DNA from 3 places in the Anaerobacillus sp. QJM3NY_17 genome. Region 2 is predicted to be linked to each of the others. Evidence: a T-box and tRNA genes for the amino acid it is inferred to sense, from the RefSeq annotation. Region 2 holds a T-box; the other regions hold tRNA genes.
The links. The T-box of region 2 lies ahead of ileS (isoleucine--tRNA ligase). A T-box ahead of a tRNA ligase gene usually reads a tRNA of that ligase, here a tRNA-Ile.
Positions count from the first base shown of each region.

Region 1 (5,170 bases), 1.5 Mb from region 2:
TTACATTCTATTTGTGAATCCGGCTGTTTTGGCCGATGCAGGAATGGATCAAGGAGCTGTCTTTACTGCCACAGCACTTGCTGCTGCGCTCGGTACTTTAATTATGGGTGTTCTAGCGGGATATCCAATCGCTCTGGCGCCAGGAATGGGATTGAATGCGTTCTTCACCTATTCTGTTGTCACCGTTATGGGCGTACCGTGGGAAACAGCACTTGCAGGGGTACTTGTTTCAGGAATTATCTTTATTATTATTACCATTTTTAAAGTTAGAGAAATGATCATCAACGCGATTCCGATGGAATTAAAATACGCGGCAGCGAGCGGGATTGGACTTTTTATAGCATTTATCGGTCTTCAAAGCGCAGGAATTGTTCAAAACAATGATTCTACACTTGTTCAACTAGGTAATCTTCTCGCCGGTCCGACGTTACTTGCAGTCTTCGGATTAATTATTACTGTTATCTTAATGGTTCGTAACGTAACGGGCGGTATTTTCTACGGAATGGTGATTACAGCCATCGTAGGTATGATCTTTAACCAGGTGCCGATTCCAAGCGGGATTGTGGGTAGCGTACCAACTCTTGAACCAACTTTCGGCGTTGCTTTGGGTCACCTTGGTGATTTGTTTACAATTGACATGCTTGTCGTGGTTCTCACGTTCTTATTCGTCGATTTCTTCGACACAGCGGGTACTTTAATAGCTGTTGCGACGCAGGCAGGCATAATGAAAGACAACAAACTTCCAAGAGCAGGGAAAGCATTGTTTGCTGATTCATCTGCAACTGTTCTTGGGGCTGTACTTGGTACGTCAACAACTACAGCCTACATTGAATCTTCATCAGGAGTAGCGGCAGGTGGTCGAACTGGTTTTACATCTGTTGTAACAGCAGGATTTTTCTTGTTAGCACTATTCTTCTCTCCGTTACTAGCAGTGGTCACACCTTCAGTTACAGCACCAGTCTTGATTATAGTCGGTGTCCTGATGGTGAGCGTACTCGGTAACATTGAGTGGAAACGATTTGAGATTGCGGTTCCAGCATTCTTAACAATTGTTGCAATGCCATTAACATACAGTATTGCAACAGGGATTGCGTTAGGATTTGTAATGTACCCGATCACTATGGTCGTAAAAGGTGAGGGGAAGAATATTCATCCAATCATGTATGGTTTGTTCTTTGTATTTATCGCATATTTCGTGTTTTTAGCATAGTTCGTTTTGGAGCAGTCGAGAAATCGGCTGCTTTTTGTTATGTAGCGATACTCTTCGGTTTGTTCCATTATTAAGGTGAGAACAAATTTCGTAATTGAAGTGAGATAGTACTTTTCTGTTGCTAAAGTAGAGTGAGACGAGGAAATTCATTTTATTGGCTAAAAGGTTAATTAAACGTTTGTTTAACCTTAAACATAGTTCTTCATAATCTCCGTTAAAAAGAAGCTTCATTAAAGGGCGTCAATTAGACTTGAATATCTACTAATAATAATGTGTCTCTCTAAGCAAGCTATGTCATATTGATTTAATTAATTTGAAAAATACTATTGACCATATCATTCTTTACTGATAAAGTAGAGAACGTTGTTAAGAAAACAACAACAAACGCATGAAAAAAAGTGATTGACATCATTTCGCACTTCATGTATTATAAATAACGTTGCCGCTAAAACAAGCAGGTAACACTAAATAAAACATTTCAAATTAGTTGTTGACATCAAACGAAACAACATGGTATATTAGTTGGGTCGCTGAAAACGACAACGAAAGAAACAAATCGATCTTTGAAAACTGAACGAAACGCCATGTAAGTAGTTGTTTCTACGGAAACAAAACATTGTTTTAAAGCTAGATTAAGCTTTCTATCGGAGAGTTTGATCCTGGCTCAGGACGAACGCTGGCGGCGTGCCTAATACATGCAAGTCGAGCGAAGAGATGGGAGCTTGCTCCCTGATCTTAGCGGCGGACGGGTGAGTAACACGTGGGCAACCTACCCTGCAGACTGGGATAACTCCGGGAAACCGGAGCTAATACCGGGTAATACATCGCACCGCATGGTGCAATGTTGAAAGTTGGCTTTCGAGCTAACACTGCAGGATGGGCCCGCGGCGCATTAGCTAGTTGGTAAGGTAATGGCTTACCAAGGCGACGATGCGTAGCCGACCTGAGAGGGTGATCGGCCACACTGGGACTGAGACACGGCCCAGACTCCTACGGGAGGCAGCAGTAGGGAATCTTCCGCAATGGACGAAAGTCTGACGGAGCAACGCCGCGTGAGTGACGAAGGCCTTCGGGTCGTAAAGCTCTGTTGTTAGGGAAGAACAAGTACCGTTCGAATAGGGCGGTACCTTGACGGTACCTAACCAGAAAGCCACGGCTAACTACGTGCCAGCAGCCGCGGTAATACGTAGGTGGCAAGCGTTGTCCGGAATTATTGGGCGTAAAGCGCGCGCAGGCGGTCTTTTAAGTCTGATGTGAAAGCCCACGGCTCAACCGTGGAGGGTCATTGGAAACTGGAGGACTTGAGTGCAGAAGAGGAGAGTGGAATTCCACGTGTAGCGGTGAAATGCGTAGATATGTGGAGGAACACCAGTGGCGAAGGCGGCTCTCTGGTCTGTAACTGACGCTGAGGCGCGAAAGCGTGGGGAGCAAACAGGATTAGATACCCTGGTAGTCCACGCCGTAAACGATGAGTGCTAGGTGTTGGGGGGTTCCACCCTCAGTGCTGAAGTTAACACATTAAGCACTCCGCCTGGGGAGTACGACCGCAAGGTTGAAACTCAAAGGAATTGACGGGGGCCCGCACAAGCAGTGGAGCATGTGGTTTAATTCGAAGCAACGCGAAGAACCTTACCAGGTCTTGACATCCTCTGACAATCCTGGAGACAGGACGTTCCCCTTCGGGGGACAGAGTGACAGGTGGTGCATGGTTGTCGTCAGCTCGTGTCGTGAGATGTTGGGTTAAGTCCCGCAACGAGCGCAACCCTTGATCTTAGTTGCCAGCATTTAGTTGGGCACTCTAAGGTGACTGCCGGTGACAAACCGGAGGAAGGTGGGGATGACGTCAAATCATCATGCCCCTTATGACCTGGGCTACACACGTGCTACAATGGACGGTACAAAGGGCAGCAACACCGCGAGGTGAAGCGAATCCCATAAAGCCGTTCTCAGTTCGGATTGCAGGCTGCAACTCGCCTGCATGAAGCCGGAATTGCTAGTAATCGTGGATCAGCATGCCGCGGTGAATACGTTCCCGGGCCTTGTACACACCGCCCGTCACACCACGAGAGTTTGTAACACCCGAAGTCGGTGGGGTAACCTTTATGGAGCCAGCCGCCGAAGGTGGGACAAATGATTGGGGTGAAGTCGTAACAAGGTAGCCGTATCGGAAGGTGCGGCTGGATCACCTCCTTTCTATGGAGAATTACGAAGGTAACTTACGTTACCAACCTTACATGAGCGTTTCGTTTAGTTTTGAAAGAATGATTTACTTCTTTCAACTGAAAAGGTAAGTTTTGAAGAAGAGCAAGTCTCTTTTAAGAAACACCTCCGGCTAATGGCTATGTCGGGGTATTTACTTTTCTTTTGTGGGCCTGTAGCTCAGCTGGTTAGAGCGCACGCCTGATAAGCGTGAGGTCGGTGGTTCGAGTCCACTCAGGCCCACCATAAAAGATCCTGGGGCCTTAGCTCAGCTGGGAGAGCGCCTGCCTTGCACGCAGGAGGTCAGCGGTTCGATCCCGCTAGGCTCCACCAACACATCTACTAATGATTAATACTAATCAAATAGTAGACTTGTTCCTTGAAAACTAGATAGCACAAACAACGACATCCAATAATTATTTTTATGCAATAACTTAGTAATAACTGATGCGTTATGGCAGCAATGCCTAACAAATCGAAGGTTAAGCTACTAAGGGCGCACGGTGGATGCCTTGGCACTAGAAGCCTAAGAAGGACGGGACGAACACCGATATGCTTCGGGGAGCTGTAAGTACGCTTTGATCCGGAGATTTCCGAATGGGGGAACCCACCATCTTTAATAGGATGGTATCCATTTCTGAATACATAGGGAATGGAAGGCAGACCCGGGGAACTGAAACATCTCATTACCCGGAGGAAGAGAAAGCAAACGCGATTTCCTGAGTAGCGGCGAGCGAAACGGAATCAGCCCAAACCAGAGGGCTTGCCCTCTGGGGTTGTAGGACGTCTCTTTGGAGTTACAAAGGCACGGATAGACGAAGCGACCTGGAAAGGTCCATCAGAGAAGGTAACAATCCTGTAGTCAAAATCCGATGCCCTCCGAGACGGATCCTGAGTACGGCGGGACACGTGAAACCCCGTCGGAATCCGGGAGGACCATCTCCCAAGGCTAAATACTCTCTAGTGACCGATAGTGAACCAGTACCGTGAGGGAAAGGTGAAAAGCACCCCGGAAGGGGAGTGAAAAAGAACCTGAAACCGTGTGCCTACAACTAGTTGGAGCCCGTTAATGGGTGACAGCGTGCCTTTTGTAGAATGAACCGGCGAGTTACGATCCCGTGCAAGGTTAAGCTGAGAAGGCGGAGCCGCAGCGAAAGCGAGTCTGAATAGGGCGAAATAGTACGTGGTCGTAGACCCGAAACCAGGTGATCTACCCATGTCCAGGGTGAAGTTCAGGTAACACTGAATGGAGGCCCGAACCCACGCATGTTGAAAAATGCGGGGATGAGGTGTGGGTAGCGGTGAAATGCCAATCGAACCTGGAGATAGCTGGTTCTCTCCGAAATAGCTTTAGGGCTAGCCTCGCGGCAAGAATCTTGGAGGTAGAGCACTGATTGGACTAGGGGTCCTTACCGGATTACCGAATCCAGTCAAACTCCGAATGCCAACGATTTATCCGCGGGAGTCAGACTGCGAGTGATAAGATCCGTAGTCGAGAGGGAAACAGCCCAGACCACCAGCTAAGGTCCCAAAGTATACGTTAAGTGGAAAAGGATGTGGCGTTGCTTAGACAACCAGGATGTTGGCTTAGAAGCAGCCATCATTTAAAGAGTGCGTAATAGCTCACTGGTCGAGTGACGCTGCGCCGAAAATGTACCGGGGCTAAACGTATCACCGAAGCTGTGGATTGTCTTACGACAATGGTAGGAGAGCGTTCTAAGGGCTGTGAAGTCAGACCGAAAGGACTGGTGGAGCGCTTAG
Region 1 covers NZ_CM149685.1:298,492-303,661, forward strand. The annotation lists gene AC0VYV_RS01685 (NCS2 family permease) at 1-1,210, shown strand, start outside; rRNA gene AC0VYV_RS01690 (16S ribosomal RNA) at 1,852-3,403, shown strand; tRNA gene AC0VYV_RS01695 (tRNA-Ile) at 3,579-3,655, shown strand; tRNA gene AC0VYV_RS01700 (tRNA-Ala) at 3,667-3,742, shown strand; rRNA gene AC0VYV_RS01705 (23S ribosomal RNA) at 3,890-5,170, shown strand, end outside.
Region 1: it encodes a tRNA-Ile, which carries the amino acid that the T-box ahead of ileS (isoleucine--tRNA ligase) is inferred to sense. The anticodon was not compared.

Region 2 (5,170 bases):
AACTGAGCTAACAACAAAGAAAAGACGCTTCGCATCGCAAAGCGTCTTTTCGATATATTTCATTAATTAGTAATGATTTTTAACTGTTTCAGCACAGCTAGCGCAAAGAGTTGGGTATTCGCTATTAGCGCCAACGTCTTTTTTCACTTGCCAGCAGCGCTCACACGTTTCTCCCTCAGCAGGTGAAACGGAGATCGCTAGTTCTTCATATACTTTCGCTTCTGCTGGTGCTTCAGCCTTCGTACCGGCCACTGTAGCACCTGATACGATAAAGAGCTTCTCAAGATTTGCTACGCCTTCAAGCAAATCCTTCGTACCATTATCAGCATAAATATGAAGCTGAGCGGTTAACGATTTACCAATTTTCTTCTCGTTACGCGCTTCTTCTAGTGCTTTTAGAACTTCGTCACGAAGCTCCATCACATGATCCCATTTTTCTTCAAGATCAGCTGTACCTTCAAAATTCTTCACTTCTGGCATATCGGAAAGCTGTACATACTCTTCCTTCTCACCAGGGACAAACTGCCATACTTCTTCAGCAGTGTGCGGAATGATAGGCGAAAGAAGTTTCGTAAGCGCAACAGCTGTCTGATAAAGAACCGTTTGGATCGCACGACGGTTCGGGTGATCTGCATGTTCAATATAAAGCGTGTCTTTCGCGATATCGAGATAGAACGAGCTCATTTCAATTGTAAAGAAGTTATGGATCGTATTATAAACCGTTAAGAACTGATACTCATCATAAGCTTTTTTCACTTTCGATACGAGATTATTTAGCTTCACAAGCATATACTGATCAAGTTCACCTAAATCCTTATACGCCACTTGATGCTCTGTTGGGTCAAATCCTTCAAGGTTCCCAAGCATAAAGCGGAACGTGTTGCGAATCTTTCGGTACACTTCAGCTACTTGTTTTAAAATATCATTCGATACGCGAACGTCAGCTTGATAATCCGCCGATGATACCCATAGACGAAGAATATCCGCACCCAATTGTTTCATAACATCATTCGGTACCATTGTATTTCCAAGTGACTTACTCATTTTCTTTCCTTCACCGTCAAGAATAAATCCATGACTGAGAACCGCTTTATAAGGTGCTTTCCCTGTTACGGCTACAGCTGTTGAAAGGGACGAGTTAAACCAGCCACGGTACTGATCAGAACCTTCTAGATACAAATCAGCAGGTCTTGCAAGGTCGCTTCTTTCTTCCAGAACAGCTTGGTGAGAAGAACCTGAGTCAAACCAAACATCCATGATATCCATTTCTTTGCGGAATTCACCGTTTGGACTATGCTCTGAAGTAAATCCTTCAGGTAGAAGTTCTTTTGCATCCCACTCAAACCAAATGTTTGATCCATGCTTACGGAACAATTCTGATACATGAGCAATTGTCTCATCTGTAATGATTGGCTCATTATTTTCGCCATAGAACACTGGGATTGGAACGCCCCATGCACGTTGACGAGAAATACACCAATCTTCACGATCCTTCACCATATTATGAAGGCGAATTTCACCCCATGATGGGAACCATTTCACATCTGCTACAGCTTGAAGAAGTTCAGGGCGGAACTCTTTGATCGACGCAAACCACTGCTCTGTTGCACGGAAAATGATTGGTTTCTTCGTACGCCAATCGTGTGGGTAAGAGTGAGTGAAGAATGTAAGCTTCACTAGCGCGCCAACTTCTTCAAGTTTTTCAGTAATTGGTTTATTTGCTTTGTCATAGAACATACCTTCAAAGCCAGGAGCTTCGTCAGTGAAAACACCTTTCTCATCTACAGGGCAAAGGATGTCTAGCTTATACTTTCTTCCGATCATATAGTCATCTTCACCGTGTCCCGGGGCTGTATGAACGCAACCTGTACCTGCGTCAAGCGTTACGTGGTCACCAAGGATCACAAGAGATTCACGATCGTAGATTGGATGCTGAGCCGTCACGTATTCAAGTTCGCTACCTTTTACGCGCTTCACTTCACTTACGTTGTTCCACTCAAATTCTTCTTTTAATTGATCAACAAGCTCTGTTGCTACAACATATTTCGTACCATCCGCTTCAATGACGCTGTATTCAAACTTCTCATTCAACGCAATGGCAAGGTTTGAAGGAATTGTCCACGGTGTTGTTGTCCAGATGATAAATTTCTCATCGCCATCAAGAACACCTTTTCCATCTTTTACATCAAACGCAACGTAAATCGATGCAGAGCGCTTATCTTGATACTCGATCTCAGCTTCTGCTAATGCTGATTCAGATGTCGGAGACCAATAAACGGTTTTTTTATCTTTATAAATATAACCGCGTTTTGCCATTTCTCCGAACACTTTAATTTGCTGTGCTTCATAGCCTTTATCAAGCGTAATATATGGATTATCCCAATCAGCACGAACTCCAAGTCGCTTGAATTGTTCACGCTGACGATCAACTTGTTTTAATGCGTATTCTTCACATTTCTTTCTAAATTCAGCAACCGTTAACTTCTTACGATCGACGCCTTTTTTCGTTAACGCCTGCTCGATTGGAAGTCCGTGCGTATCCCAACCAGGAACATATGGAGCATTAAAACCGTTCATTGATTTATATCGAACGATGATATCTTTTAAAACTTTGTTCTCTGCATGACCCATATGGATGTCACCATTGGCATATGGAGGGCCATCATGTAGGACGAATAGGGGGCGGTCCTTCGTTCTTTCCTGTACTTTTTCATAGAGATTAATGTTTGCCCATTCTTTTTGCATGTCGGGCTCTTTATTCGGTAAATTTCCTCTCATCGGAAATTTTGTTTTTGGCATTAAGAGCGTTTCTTTATAGCTCATGAGGTTTCCTCCTTCAACTTATAACGAGCAACAACCGTAACGATCTTCAGCCACTCGGGAGTTGTTTCTTCAAAGTGTGCTACAAAATAAAAAAACCTTCTCGTCCCCGAAAAGGGACGAGAAGGTTTTCCCGTGGTACCACCCAAATTAAGCTTTGCGCTCACTTTGCATTCGTAACGTGAATGATTCGCCGAGGCTTACTTATCGTTCAGCACGGGACTCAGGGGCGATCTTCTCTGATTGCTTAACACCGGCTCACACCATTCCCGGCTCGCTTTGTTAAGTAAGAATCAGATACTCTTCCCATCTTCGTCGATCGTTATTGCTATTAATAGAAGTATAGTGTAAATAAAAATAAGAAGTCAAGGAAATGACAAAAAATAAATGAGTGCTTTATGCTTTTTCTTCGATTTGCTCCTGTTGCTGATCTTCTTCCTCATCAAATCGAGCCACTAAGCCATCCCAGTCTTCATTATTTAGCATCTCTAGCTGGGCTTCAACTAGCATACGAAAACGCGTGCGATAAACCGCTGCTTGTTTTTTCAGCTCTTCATTATCCATGGAGATTTTACGCGCTTTAGCAAGCGAATCATTAATAATGCGGTCGGCATTTTTCTCAGCTTCTTTTACGATGAGCTGGGATTCTTTCTTAGCGTTTTGTCTCACTTCTTCCGCTGACTCTTGTGCTACTAGGATCGACTTATTTAACGTTTCTTCAAGGTTTGAGAAGTGCCCAAGTCGTTCTTCTAGAAGCTTCACTCTCTCATTCAATTCTTTCTTTTCTCTGATTACCGTTTCATAATCTTTGATTACCTGATCAAGAAACTCATTGACCTCATCTTCATCATAACCGCGGAATCCGCGTGTAAATTCTTTGTTATGAATATCTAATGGTGTTAAAGGCAATTCAGCCACCTCCGATTTACTCTCTTTTTTCATATACCCGGCTTACTCGTATTTCGACAATCATTTGGATATTCCTTCTATTTATGACAAACTATTTACGAATTTGATACGTAATTCGCCATTTATCCCGCTTTGTTTTGCCATCAACAGAAATAATCTTACTTCTACCTGAACCTCGTAACGATAAATAGTCTCCCTCTTTCACTTCAGCAGAAGGTTGACTGACGATCTTCCAATTTAATTTCGCTCGATCATGTTCAATCATCGGAGCAACCTTACCTCGTGATAGATTGTATACTTCAGCAAGTACCGTATCCAAACGAAGGCTTGTTACTGTGCCTGACTGCTCCTGCCAGGAAGCTTCTTCGACGCTTACGCTCGTTAATGGAATTTCGTTAGGAGATATGGACGCTTTCCCTGCATGTGTTAAATTCATTTTCACGAAATCAGCAATTTCCTTCGCTACGATTAAATGCGCAGCACTATCCTGCACAAGGATATCTCCAAACTTCTCACGCTTAATTCCAAGACCCATCATTGCCCCAAGCAAATCTGGATGAGTAAGTGATACGAATTTGGCTGGATATGTAATTTCAAAAGCGATTATCTCGAAATCTTCCGTTGTTGGTTCAAAGTAAGGAGGAACAAGAAGAGCCCTCTGACGCTCAGACCCTTCAACTCCACCCGAAAAAAACACGCCCACGTCAGAGTGATTTCCAATGATTTGCCTCACCATATCCTGTTCTCTTGGATCAAGAAAATCGGTTAACCTGGGAGCATACCTTTCTTGAACCTCATCCTGCCATTGTAAAACGCGATCGACAAATGTTCTTTCTTCTGGACGATAGTGTTCGTAAATAGACATTAGCCTATGAATCTAAAGACCGCAATAATTCCATATTGCACAAACTGAAGTGCGAAAATGGCTACGATCGGAGAAATATCAAGCATTCCACCGATTGGAGGAATAATCTTACGAAACGGAGCTAGATATGGTTCTGCTATAGAAGCAATCATTCGTCCAATAGAAGATTCTCTTGCATTTGGAATCCATGACATAAAGATGTAAATGATGAGGATCCACGTATAAATTTGTACTGCTGAAAGTAAGATTGAAACTATGTTCAAACTTTTCACCCTTTCTTAATTACTGGTCTTCGTAAATTTCATCTGTAATGTTACCTGAAATTTCAACATTGTCCGGTGTACATATAAACGTATCCGGACCGAGTTTCTGAATATCGCCACCAACAGCGTAGACTGTTCCACTTAGAAAATCGACAATGCGTCTCGCCTGATCTTGTGGAATACGTTGAAGATTCATCACAACAGACTTCCGATTTTTCACGTGATCAGCGATATCCTGAGCTTCAGCATACACTCTTGGTTCAACTAGCACAACTCTTGAGTTCTTATGAACGCTTTGAAGACTTACCACATT
Region 2 covers NZ_CM149685.1:1,786,413-1,791,582, reverse strand. The annotation lists gene ileS (isoleucine--tRNA ligase) at 67-2,823, opposite strand; T-box leader at 2,933-3,142, opposite strand; gene AC0VYV_RS09595 (DivIVA domain-containing protein) at 3,217-3,729, opposite strand; gene AC0VYV_RS09590 (YlmH family RNA-binding protein) at 3,821-4,594, opposite strand; gene AC0VYV_RS09585 (YggT family protein) at 4,594-4,857, opposite strand; gene AC0VYV_RS09580 (cell division protein SepF) at 4,877-5,170, opposite strand, start outside.

Region 3 (5,170 bases), 1.7 Mb from region 2:
TGACTCAATGGATATTGGAGATATCATTGGTGTAAGTGGTGAAGCGTTCAAAACAAAAGTCGGAGAACTCTCTGTTAAAGTGAGTGACCTTCATTTGCTTTCAAAATCACTACGTCCATTGCCAGACAAATTCCATGGTTTGAAAGATGTAGAACAACGCTACCGTCAGCGTTATCTTGATTTAATAATGAGTCCTGACTCTAAAGAAACGTTCATCGCAAGAAGTCGCATCATCCAATCGATGAGACGTTATCTTGATGACCAGGGTTTCCTAGAAGTTGAAACACCAATGATGCACTCTATTCCTGGCGGCGCATCAGCACGTCCTTTCGTTACACACCACAATGCTCTTGATATGGAGCTTTATATGCGTATTGCCATTGAACTACATCTAAAGCGATTGATTGTAGGTGGCATGGAGCGTGTATATGAAATCGGAAGAGTTTTCCGAAATGAAGGTGTTTCTACACGACACAATCCTGAATTCACAATGCTTGAGTTATACGAAGCTTATGCGGATTATAAAGACGTCATGTCCTTAACAGAGCAAATGGTTGCTCACATCGCTAAAGAGGTAACAGGCTCTACAATGATTCAGTACGGTGATTATGAGATTAACCTCGAACCAGAGTGGAAAAGAGTGCATATGGTTGAGGCTGTTAAAGAAGCAACAGGTGTCGACTTCTGGAAAGAGATGACGGATGAAGAAGCGCGCAGTATCGCTAAGGAACATGGTGTCGAAATCAAAGAGACAATGGAATTCGGACATGTCGTAAATGAATTCTTTGAACAGAAAGTTGAAGAAACGCTCATTCAACCTACTTTTGTATATGGACATCCGGTGGCTATTTCGCCTCTAGCTAAGAAAAATCCTGAAGATGGCCGTTTCACAGATCGTTTTGAGTTGTTTATCGTAGCTCGTGAACACGCCAACGCATTTACTGAGCTTAATGATCCAATTGATCAAAGAGAACGGTTTGAAGCGCAGCTTGTGGAGAGAGAGCAAGGTAATGACGAGGCCCACATGATGGACCATGACTTTATCGAAGCTCTTGAGTACGGTTTACCACCAACCGGTGGTTTAGGTATTGGAATTGATCGGCTTGTAATGCTTCTAACAAATTCTCCTTCTATTAGAGATGTTCTTCTATTCCCTCAAATGAGAAATACGGAACGATAGAAGGTAAAAGCCTTTAGAATGAAGTTCGTTTATCGAACTTCATTCTTTTTAGTTTTTCTAAAAAGAATTCAAAAAAGGGGTTGCGTATCTAAAGTAACCCTGATATAGTTATATAGGTCGCCGCAACAACGCGGTTGACGCCGAAAAGAATTTCAATAAAGTTGTTGACATTGATTTAGTTAATATGGTATATTAATAAAGTCGCTGAAAACGACATTGAAAGAAACAAATTGATCTTTGAAAACTGAACGAAACGCCATGTAAGTAGTTGTTTCTACGGAAGCAAAACATTGTTTTAAAGCTAGATTAAGCTTTCTATCGGAGAGTTTGATCCTGGCTCAGGACGAACGCTGGCGGCGTGCCTAATACATGCAAGTCGAGCGAAGAGATGGGAGCTTGCTCCTTGATCTTAGCGGCGGACGGGTGAGTAACACGTGGGCAACCTGCCCTGCAGACTGGGATAACTCCGGGAAACCGGAGCTAATACCGGGTAATACATCGCACCGCATGGTGCAATGTTGAAAGTTGGCTTTCGAGCTAACACTGCAGGATGGGCCCGCGGCGCATTAGCTAGTTGGTAAGGTAATGGCTTACCAAGGCGACGATGCGTAGCCGACCTGAGAGGGTGATCGGCCACACTGGGACTGAGACACGGCCCAGACTCCTACGGGAGGCAGCAGTAGGGAATCTTCCGCAATGGACGAAAGTCTGACGGAGCAACGCCGCGTGAGTGACGAAGGCCTTCGGGTCGTAAAGCTCTGTTGTTAGGGAAGAACAAGTACCGTTCGAATAGGGCGGTACCTTGACGGTACCTAACCAGAAAGCCACGGCTAACTACGTGCCAGCAGCCGCGGTAATACGTAGGTGGCAAGCGTTGTCCGGAATTATTGGGCGTAAAGCGCGCGCAGGCGGTCTTTTAAGTCTGATGTGAAAGCCCACGGCTCAACCGTGGAGGGTCATTGGAAACTGGAGGACTTGAGTGCAGAAGAGGAGAGTGGAATTCCACGTGTAGCGGTGAAATGCGTAGATATGTGGAGGAACACCAGTGGCGAAGGCGGCTCTCTGGTCTGTAACTGACGCTGAGGCGCGAAAGCGTGGGGAGCAAACAGGATTAGATACCCTGGTAGTCCACGCCGTAAACGATGAGTGCTAGGTGTTGGGGGGTTCCACCCTCAGTGCTGAAGTTAACACATTAAGCACTCCGCCTGGGGAGTACGACCGCAAGGTTGAAACTCAAAGGAATTGACGGGGGCCCGCACAAGCAGTGGAGCATGTGGTTTAATTCGAAGCAACGCGAAGAACCTTACCAGGTCTTGACATCCTCTGACAATCCTGGAGACAGGACGTTCCCCTTCGGGGGACAGAGTGACAGGTGGTGCATGGTTGTCGTCAGCTCGTGTCGTGAGATGTTGGGTTAAGTCCCGCAACGAGCGCAACCCTTGATCTTAGTTGCCAGCATTTAGTTGGGCACTCTAAGGTGACTGCCGGTGACAAACCGGAGGAAGGTGGGGATGACGTCAAATCATCATGCCCCTTATGACCTGGGCTACACACGTGCTACAATGGACGGTACAAAGGGCAGCAACACCGCGAGGTGAAGCGAATCCCATAAAGCCGTTCTCAGTTCGGATTGCAGGCTGCAACTCGCCTGCATGAAGCCGGAATTGCTAGTAATCGCGGATCAGCATGCCGCGGTGAATACGTTCCCGGGCCTTGTACACACCGCCCGTCACACCACGAGAGTTTGTAACACCCGAAGTCGGTGGGGTAACCTTTATGGAGCCAGCCGCCGAAGGTGGGACAAATGATTGGGGTGAAGTCGTAACAAGGTAGCCGTATCGGAAGGTGCGGCTGGATCACCTCCTTTCTATGGAGAATTACGAAGGTAACTTACGTTACCAACCTTACATGAGCGTTTCGTTTAGTTTTGAAAGAATGATTTATTCTTTCAATTAAATATAGTTAACAAGCCTTTATGGGCCTGTAGCTCAGCTGGTTAGAGCGCACGCCTGATAAGCGTGAGGTCGGTGGTTCGAGTCCACTCAGGCCCACCATAAAAGTTTTGTTGATTCGATTTATTCCTCTTGGTTGAATGCCATTTGGATCATTTGGGGCCTTAGCTCAGCTGGGAGAGCGCCTGCCTTGCACGCAGGAGGTCAGCGGTTCGATCCCGCTAGGCTCCACCAACACATCTACTATAATGAAATGAAACAAATATGCACCTGCGTCTTCGAGTAACGCTAACGATGTTGGCTTCCTCGGTGCAAGGCAGCATAAAAGTGGATTCAAGTAGTAGCCTTGTTCCTTGAAAACTAGATAGCACAAACAACGACATCCAATAATTATTTTTTATGCAATAACTTAGTAATAACTGATGCGTTATGGCAGCAATGCCTAACAAATCGAAGGTTAAGCTACTAAGGGCGCACGGTGGATGCCTTGGCACTAGAAGCCTAAGAAGGACGGGACGAACACCGATATGCTTCGGGGAGCTGTAAGTACGCTTTGATCCGGAGATTTCCGAATGGGGGAACCCACCATCTTTAATAGGATGGTATCCATTTCTGAATACATAGGGAATGGAAGGCAGACCCGGGGAACTGAAACATCTCATTACCCGGAGGAAGAGAAAGCAAACGCGATTTCCTGAGTAGCGGCGAGCGAAACGGAATCAGCCCAAACCAGAGGGCTTGCCCTCTGGGGTTGTAGGACGTCTCTTTGGAGTTACAAAGGCACGGATAGACGAAGCGACCTGGAAAGGTCCATCAGAGAAGGTAACAATCCTGTAGTCAAAATCCGATGCCCTCCGAGACGGATCCTGAGTACGGCGGGACACGTGAAACCCCGTCGGAATCCGGGAGGACCATCTCCCAAGGCTAAATACTCTCTAGTGACCGATAGTGAACCAGTACCGTGAGGGAAAGGTGAAAAGCACCCCGGAAGGGGAGTGAAAAAGAACCTGAAACCGTGTGCCTACAACTAGTTGGAGCCCGTTAATGGGTGACAGCGTGCCTTTTGTAGAATGAACCGGCGAGTTACGATCCCGTGCAAGGTTAAGCTGAGAAGGCGGAGCCGCAGCGAAAGCGAGTCTGAATAGGGCGAAATAGTACGTGGTCGTAGACCCGAAACCAGGTGATCTACCCATGTCCAGGGTGAAGTTCAGGTAACACTGAATGGAGGCCCGAACCCACGCATGTTGAAAAATGCGGGGATGAGGTGTGGGTAGCGGTGAAATGCCAATCGAACCTGGAGATAGCTGGTTCTCTCCGAAATAGCTTTAGGGCTAGCCTCGCGGCAAGAATCTTGGAGGTAGAGCACTGATTGGACTAGGGGTCCTTACCGGATTACCGAATCCAGTCAAACTCCGAATGCCAACGATTTATCCGCGGGAGTCAGACTGCGAGTGATAAGATCCGTAGTCGAGAGGGAAACAGCCCAGACCACCAGCTAAGGTCCCAAAGTATACGTTAAGTGGAAAAGGATGTGGCGTTGCTTAGACAACCAGGATGTTGGCTTAGAAGCAGCCATCATTTAAAGAGTGCGTAATAGCTCACTGGTCGAGTGACGCTGCGCCGAAAATGTACCGGGGCTAAACGTATCACCGAAGCTGTGGATTGTCTTACGACAATGGTAGGAGAGCGTTCTAAGGGCTGTGAAGTCAGACCGAAAGGACTGGTGGAGCGCTTAGAAGTGAGAATGCCGGTATGAGTAGCGAAAGACAAGTGAGAATCTTGTCCGTCGAAAGCCCAAGGTTTCCTGAGGAAGGCTCGTCCGCTCAGGGTTAGTCGGGACCTAAGCCGAGGCCGAAAGGCGTAGGCGATGGATAACAGGTTGATATTCCTGTACCACCTCCTTTCCGTTTGAACGACGGGGGGACGCAGAAAGATAGGGAGAGCGCGCTGCTGGAAATGCGCGTCCAAGCGATTAGGCTGGTGAATAGGCAAATCCGTTCACCGTGAAGGCTGAGTCGTGATGGCGAGGGAAATTTAG
Region 3 covers NZ_CM149685.1:115,723-120,892, forward strand. The annotation lists gene lysS (lysine--tRNA ligase) at 1-1,180, shown strand, start outside; rRNA gene AC0VYV_RS00595 (16S ribosomal RNA) at 1,496-3,047, shown strand; tRNA gene AC0VYV_RS00600 (tRNA-Ile) at 3,158-3,234, shown strand; tRNA gene AC0VYV_RS00605 (tRNA-Ala) at 3,291-3,366, shown strand; rRNA gene AC0VYV_RS00610 (23S ribosomal RNA) at 3,588-5,170, shown strand, end outside.
Region 3: it encodes a tRNA-Ile, which carries the amino acid that the T-box ahead of ileS (isoleucine--tRNA ligase) is inferred to sense. The anticodon was not compared.